One region of the Burkholderia humptydooensis genome, then DNA from elsewhere that is predicted to be linked to it. Evidence: predicted binding sites of a transcription regulator. Region 1 holds the regulator's gene; the other holds the start of a gene.
The links. Region 1 encodes FliA, which starts transcription of late flagellar genes. Its sites were predicted from a motif close to CTAAAGTTTNNNNNNNNNNNGCCGNTA; they were not measured.
Positions count from the first base shown of each region.

Region 2: the regulator FliA is predicted to act here: its motif matches at 1,986-2,012, upstream of nosR (response regulator c-di-GMP phosphodiesterase, NosR family).

Region 1 covers NZ_CP013380.1:251,531-254,937, reverse strand. Annotated here, with positions in the region: gene ahcY (adenosylhomocysteinase) at 1-589, opposite strand, end outside; S-adenosyl-L-homocysteine riboswitch at 625-764, opposite strand; gene AQ610_RS01140 (RNA polymerase sigma factor FliA) at 899-1,633, opposite strand; gene AQ610_RS01135 (MinD/ParA family ATP-binding protein) at 1,655-2,467, opposite strand; gene flhF (flagellar biosynthesis GTPase FlhF) at 2,460-3,407, opposite strand, start outside.
Region 2 covers NZ_CP013380.1:3,464,921-3,468,327, reverse strand. Annotated here, with positions in the region: gene AQ610_RS15465 (histidine kinase) at 1-300, opposite strand, end outside; gene nosR (response regulator c-di-GMP phosphodiesterase, NosR family) at 358-1,803, opposite strand; gene AQ610_RS15455 (DUF4142 domain-containing protein) at 2,265-2,858, shown strand; gene AQ610_RS15450 (methyl-accepting chemotaxis protein) at 3,024-3,407, opposite strand, start outside.

The sequences.
Region 1 (3,407 bases):
TCACGCCCTTGATGTGCGCGAGGCGCTTCGAGTACCAGTTGCCGTCGGCCTCGAGGTGGCGCTCGATCGACTTGAAGAGCGCGACTTCTTCCTCGTTGGTCGGCGTCGCGATCACCGAGCGGTCCTTCTCGGCCTTCGAGCCGAGGATGAGGAGCAGCGTCGCATCGCCGCCGTCGTCGAGGATCATGTTCGCGAACTCGCCGTTCGGCCATTCGAAGATGCGGTGCGAGAACTCCCAGTATTCGTCGAGCGATTCGCCCTTGAACGCGAAGACGGGCGTGCCGGCTTCGACGATCGCGGCGGCCGCGTGATCCTGCGTCGAGAAGATGTTGCACGACGCCCAGCGGACGTCCGCGCCGAGCGCCTTCAGCGTCTCGATCAGCACGCCCGTCTGGATCGTCATGTGCAGCGAGCCGGCGATGCGTGCGCCTTTCAGCGGCTGCTGCGCCTTGTATTCGTCGCGGATCTGCACGAGGCCGGGCATCTCGGTCTCGGCGATGTTCAGTTCCTTGCGGCCCCAGCCGGCCAACGCGATATCGGCGACGACGTAATCTTGTGCGGATTGGGAATCGATGACAGCGGCGTTCATCACGCCCTCCTTTCTAAAAAAAGTTCTAGAAAATTGTGACGTGAGCGCCGTTCAAGTAAGCGGCCGACATCGGCGGGAACGATCGCCGCTAAGCGACGATGCTGCGCCGACACACCGCTCGGTTGACCATTTCCGAGCCTGGCGGGCGGGGCCCGTCGCAACGCTCCTCGGAAACGAGGTGGGATTGTAGCAAATCGAGACGAAATTTTCCTGTCGGGCGGGGCCGGCCGCTCCCGTGCGGCATTTTGCCCGCTTCGCCGGCGCGCGCGGTTCAGCCGCGCCTCGCGCGCGAGGCCGCCGCGCGGCCGCTCAGCTCTCCGTGCCGACCCACGCCTGCTCGCGCAGCTTCGCGCGCAGCCGCGCGACCGCCTGGCTGTGCAGTTGGCACACGCGCGACTCGCTCACCTCGAGCACCGCGCCGATCTCGCGCAGGTTCAGCCCGCGCTCGTAGTACAGCGACATCAAGAGCTTCTCGCGCTCCGGCAGGTGCTCGATCGCATCGACGAGCGCGTCGCGCAGATGCTCGTCGAGCAGCGCCGACAGCGGATCGCTGTGATCGGCGCGGTAGCGGTCGAGAAACGGCTCGTCGTCGGCCGAGCGGTCGAAGTCCTCGTAGTAGACGAGCTGGCTGCCGTGCAGGTCCTGCAGCATCGACTGGTACTCGTCGAGCGGCATCTGCAGGTGCGCGGCGATCTCCGTCTCGTTCGCCGAGCGGCCGAGCCGCTGCTCGACCTGATGCACCGCGTGCTCGACCTCGCGCGAGGTCTTGCGCAGGCTGCGCGGCAGCCAGTCGTTGCTGCGCAGCTCGTCGAGCATCGCGCCGCGGATGCGCTGCGTCGCATAGGTCTCGAACTGCGCGCCCTGGTCTTCCTTGTAGCGGCTCGCCGCGTCGAGCAGGCCGATCATGCCGGCCTGGATCAGGTCGTCGAGGTCCACGCTCGCCGGCATCTTCGCGACGAGCTGCAGGCCGAGGCGACGCACGAGCGGCGCATATTGCGTCAGCACTTCGTCCTGGGAAATCTTGCCTTGAGCGTTATACATCATGCCCTCTCTTCGTCGTGGCGTTCAGGCGGCATGAGCCGCGCCTCGTTCAAACGCCGAACTTCCCGTCCGGACCCGGCCGATGCCCGGACTCGGGCGCATCGGCCAATACAGCAGATCGGCGGCGATCTGCCGGTAATCGCGCGCCGCCGCCGCCGACGGGAACGCGTCCACCACCGTGTGCGCGAGCCCTCGCGCGCGCTCGATCAGCGCATCGGCGGCGACGCAACCGGCGTTCGACAGCGACACGCACAGATACCGGCTCGCGACGCCCGCGAGGTTCTCGTAGGCGGCTCTCGCGTCGGCCGCGCTCTGCACGTGATTGATCAGCACGCGAAACTGCGCGAGCGCGTGCGCGTAGTGCAGCCGCTTCATGCACGCGTACGCCTCGGTGATCGCCGACGCCGACACGCGCGTGACGATGAGCACGTCGTGCGCGTCGCGCGCGAGCGCGGAGAACGCGCCGCTCGCGTCGAGCTGCGCGTCGACCAGCACGATGTCCGCCGCGCCGTCGCCGAGCGTCTCGAGCTGCGCATCGCTGTAGCCGACGCGCGCGAGCCGCGACGCCTCGCACACCGCGAAGCCGAGCTCGTGCCGCACCGGCTCGCCGTCGCGCAGCCACGAGCCGCACAGCGTCGCCGTGATCGAGCGGACGTTCGCGCGCTCGTCGACGACGAGCACGTCCTTGCCGAGCGCGGCGAGCGCCGCGGCGAGATTGGCGACCGTCGACGTGCAGCCGACGCCCGACGGTCCGCCCGTCACCGCGACGACGCGCGACGCGCGTCCGGCGAGCAGGCGCCGCAATCCTTCTGCCTGGTCGGCGATGCGCTTATCCAAAGCGGACCTCGTGCAGTTCGTTGCCGGTGCGCGGGCTCAACGCGGACAGCATCGCTGGCAGGTCGTCGTCGTGCGGCACGAACGGCGAATCCTCGCGCGGCGCGCAGAACGCGCTCTTGAGCAGGAATTTCTTCGTCGCGACGTACAGGTTCTCGGGCACCTTCTGGCCGGTCGACACGTAGTGGACCGGCAGCTTGTAGCGGATCACCGTGTCGAGCACGCCGCCCAGGTTGCTCGCCTCGTCGAGCTTCGTCAGGATGCAGCCCGCGAGATCGGGCAGGGCCGCTTCAGACTGGCCGGCCGCGCTGCGATACGCCTGCACGACTTCGTTGAGCGTGTCGCCGTGGCTCGTCGCGTTCAGCAGCAGCAGGCGCTGCACCGGCGTGTCCGCGCCGTGCAGCATCGCGATCTGGTCGGACACCGTGCGGTCGCGCTGGCTCATGCCGATCGTGTCGATCAGCACCATGTGCTTGTTGCGCAGCTCGGCGAGCGCGAGCTGCAGATCGCCGCCGTCCTTCACCGCGTGCACCGGCACGCCGAGGATCTTGCCGAAGATGCGCAGTTGCTCGTGGCCGCCGATCCGGTAGCTGTCCGTCGTGAGCAGCGCGACCTTGCTCGCGCCGAAGCGCATCACGCAGCGCGCCGCGAGCTTCGCGGTCGTCGTCGTCTTGCCGACGCCCGTCGGGCCCATCAGCGCGAACACGCCGCCGCGCTCCATCAGCGCATCCTCGCTGTCGAGCACGGGCAGGTTCGCCGCGAGCACCGACTGCGCCCAGTCGGCCGCCGCGTCGAGCGTGTCGTAGCCCGCGCCTTCCGGCAGGTTGTCGACGATCATCCGCACGAGCTGCGCGGAGAAGCCCGCCGCGAACAGGTATTTCGTCAGCGCGCCGTGCACCGGGTTGCGGCGCTGGCGCTCGTTCCACATCAGGCCCGCGAACTG
Region 2 (3,407 bases), 860 kb from region 1:
GGCGCGCGTGACGGCGCTGAGCGCGAAGTACGACACGACCACCGCGATCGCGAGCGACGCGAACGTGTGGCCGAAGTCGTAGCCGAGCGGGATCGGCAGCGAGAACGCGAGCATCCCGACGAAGTGCATCGCCCAGATGCCCGTGCCCATCGCGGCCGCACCGCCCGCGAGCCATGCGCGCCGCATCCGGGACTGATCGATGAGCGTGATGAGCGCGCTCAGGTCGAGCGCCGTGTACGACGCGAGCGTCGCGATCGCGAGCGACAGCGCGACGAGCGGGAGGTCGAAGGTTCCGTGCATGGGCGTCGGTCTTTCCTGGTGCGTGCGTGCGTGCGGGCGGCGGGCGCGGCGCGCGCGTCAGCGTTCGCGCCCGGCGGCGGCCGCGGCTTCGGCGAGCGGCGTCGTCTGGATCAGGATCGTGAACGGCGTGCTCTCCTGCGCCTCGTAGCGCCGCACGAGCGCGACCTGGTGCGCGGACACGACGCTGCCCTTCGTCATCAGCAGCACGCCGCGGCTCGTGCGCAGATCGTCGGCGAGCCGCATGCCTTCGAGCAACTGGCCGCTCGTGATCTGCGCATACGGCGTGTTGCAGCCGAGCGTCGCCAGATCCTTCACGAGCGCGGCGAAGCGATCGACGATCTGCGGGTCATAGCGCAGGCCGGCCTGCGACTTGATGAGCGCGACCGCCTGCTCGGGCTGCAGGCGCTGATTGACCACGCCGCCGCGCTGCAATCCCTCGTAGTCGCGCGCGATCGCGAGGATGCGCGAGCCGAGCGGAATGTCGTCGCCCGCGAGGCCGTCCGGCGTGCCGCGTCCGTTGAAGCGCTCGTACTGATGGCGAATGATGTGCGCGACGTGATTGAGTTGCGCGACGGGCGTGAGCACCATCTGCGCGCGCAACGGATGCTGATGGAACAGCCGGCTCTCTTCCGCGCTCATCCGGTCGATCGATCTGCGCAGCAGCTCGTCCGGCAGCGACAGCTTGCCGATGCCGTGCAGGAGGCCGGCGAAATGCAGATCCTGCGCCTGCAGCTCGCTCATGTCGAACGCGAGCGCGAGCCGCTTCGCGAGTTCGCCGAAGCGCCGCGATTCGCCGCCCATCACGCCGCAGCGCAGCTCGATCATGTTCGCGCCGACCTGGATCATCGTCATGAAATTGCGCTTCAGGTCGCGCTGCGCATCTTCGAGGAACATCACGGTCTGCCGGATCTCCTCGGTGCGCGCGCGCACCTGCGCTTCGAGTTCCGTGCTGAATGCGACGAGCTCCCCGTTCTGCTTCTGCGTGAGCGCGAAGAGGCGCGCGGCCTCCTGGCGCAGCCGTCTTTGCTCGAGCGCCTGCTTGACCGTCAGCAGCAGGTCGTGATCGTCCCACGGCTTGTTCAGGTAGCGATACACGCCGCCTTCGTTGATCGCGCTCACGACCGCGTCGATCTCGGAATAGCCCGTCAGCAGGATGCGCATCGTGTCCGGATGGAGCGTCTGCGCGCGCGCGAGGAATTCGGCGCCCGTCATGCCGGGCATCCGCATGTCGGAGACGATGAGGTCGACCTCGCCGGCGGCGAGCACGTCGAGCGCCGCGGCGCCGCTCCCGGCCGTCACGACCTGGTAGCGCGCGGTGTGCAGCAGGCGCTTGAGCGCGGACAGGATGCTCGGCTCGTCGTCGACGATCAGGATCACGGGCGCGGCGGGCGCGCCGCCGTCCACGCCCGCGGGCGCGGAACCGGCGCTGCGCGCATGATCGGCCCCGCGCGGGTGCGGCGCGTCCGGCGCGATCGTCGTTGTCGATTCCTCGGGTCCGTTCACGAAGCCTCCGCTTCAATTTTTGTCATCGGCTAGCTGCGATATCGGCGTGCGCGCGTGCGCGCTTGAGCTAAAAAAACGGGGCGTTAGCGTATCTACCTAGAGCGTGTGCCCGCGGCGCCCCGCGATGCGCGCGAACGGAGCGTGCGAGCCGAAAGAATCGGGTCGACTGTTTCGGACGCGCGCATCGGCTCCGCACGTGTCGATTTCAGGACAATTTCGACCGATACGGTGCGCGCATGCTCGCGCAGCCTTTCGTCTTACCTCCCGTTACACAATCGACACCATCGTTGCACCTCGGTCGCGACGCACCTCCTAGAATGCACTCGACGGGTTGCGCCGCATCCGAGTCCGCAGCCGGTGCGCGCGGCGAAGGCGCCGCATGTCTCGCCGCGCCGTGCCCGGCCGCAGCATCGCAGCCCCGATCGTCGATCCGTTGATGAATTTCACCCTAAGGAGAACGTATGACTCGCCGTTCCGCTTTTTCTCTCGCCGGCGTGTGTGCCGCCGCGCTGTTCGTCTTCGCGACCGCCGCATCCGCACAAAACGCACCGTCGCCCGCGCCGACGCAGCCGCGTCCCGAGGCGGCCGCCGATGCCGGCACGCGACTGCACGAAGCCGATCAGGCGTTCGTCGCCGATGCGACGAAGGCCGTGTCGACGCAGCGCGACGCCGCGCGCATCGCGGATTCGCGCTCGAGCGATCGCGCCGTGAAGGCATTCGCCGAACGCGTCGCGAGCGACAACGAGAAGCTGTCGCAGGCGTTGCGCGCCGCGAGCCCGCGCGGCGTCGACGTGCCGCACAACGATCCGGACCCGGCCGTGCTCGACAGCATCAAGAACCTGCGCGGCGACGCGTTCGACAAGGTGTACATCGAGCAGGTCGCGCTCGAAGGCAACCGGAAGGCGCTGTCGGTGTTCCAGGCCGAGATCGCGTCGGGCCGCAACGAGCAGTTGAAGAACGCCGCGCGCAAGGGCTTGCCGGTGATCCAGGCGCATTACCAGCAGGCTCAGGAACTCGCGAGCCGCAAGCACCTGGCGAGCGACGCGTCGAAGTGACGGCGATCGATCGCAGGGCGCCGCCGCGCTCGCGGCGGCACGCGCCGCGGCGACGAACCTGCTCGCCGCGCGCCGTGCATTCGGCGCGCGGGACCGCAAACGAACAGGCGGCGCGTGAGCGCCGCCTGTTTTCGTATCGACGCCGCAATGCACGGCGCACGCCGCTCAGAACGTCTGCCAATCCGTCTGCGCGTTCGTCGTCGCTCGTGCGGGGGCGTCCGCCGGCGACGCGCTCGCCGGCGTGAGCGACGGGGCAGGCGTCGCGCGCATCGCGGGCCGGGTCCGCGCGACGCTCGCGCGGTGGCGCATCGCGTGCTCGGCGCCGGCTTGCGGCGCACGCGCATCATCTCTGCGCGAATGCGCGCGCCCGTTCATGCGAAACACGGCCACCGCATCGACGAGCCGCTGCGTGCGGCGCTTCAGCTCATCTGCGGTCGCCGCCGATTCCTGCACGAGCGCGGCGTTCTGCTGCGTCATCTTGTCCAACTGCGTGACGGCGACGTTGACCTGGGCGATCCCGTCGGACTGCTCGCGCGTCGCCGAGCTGAT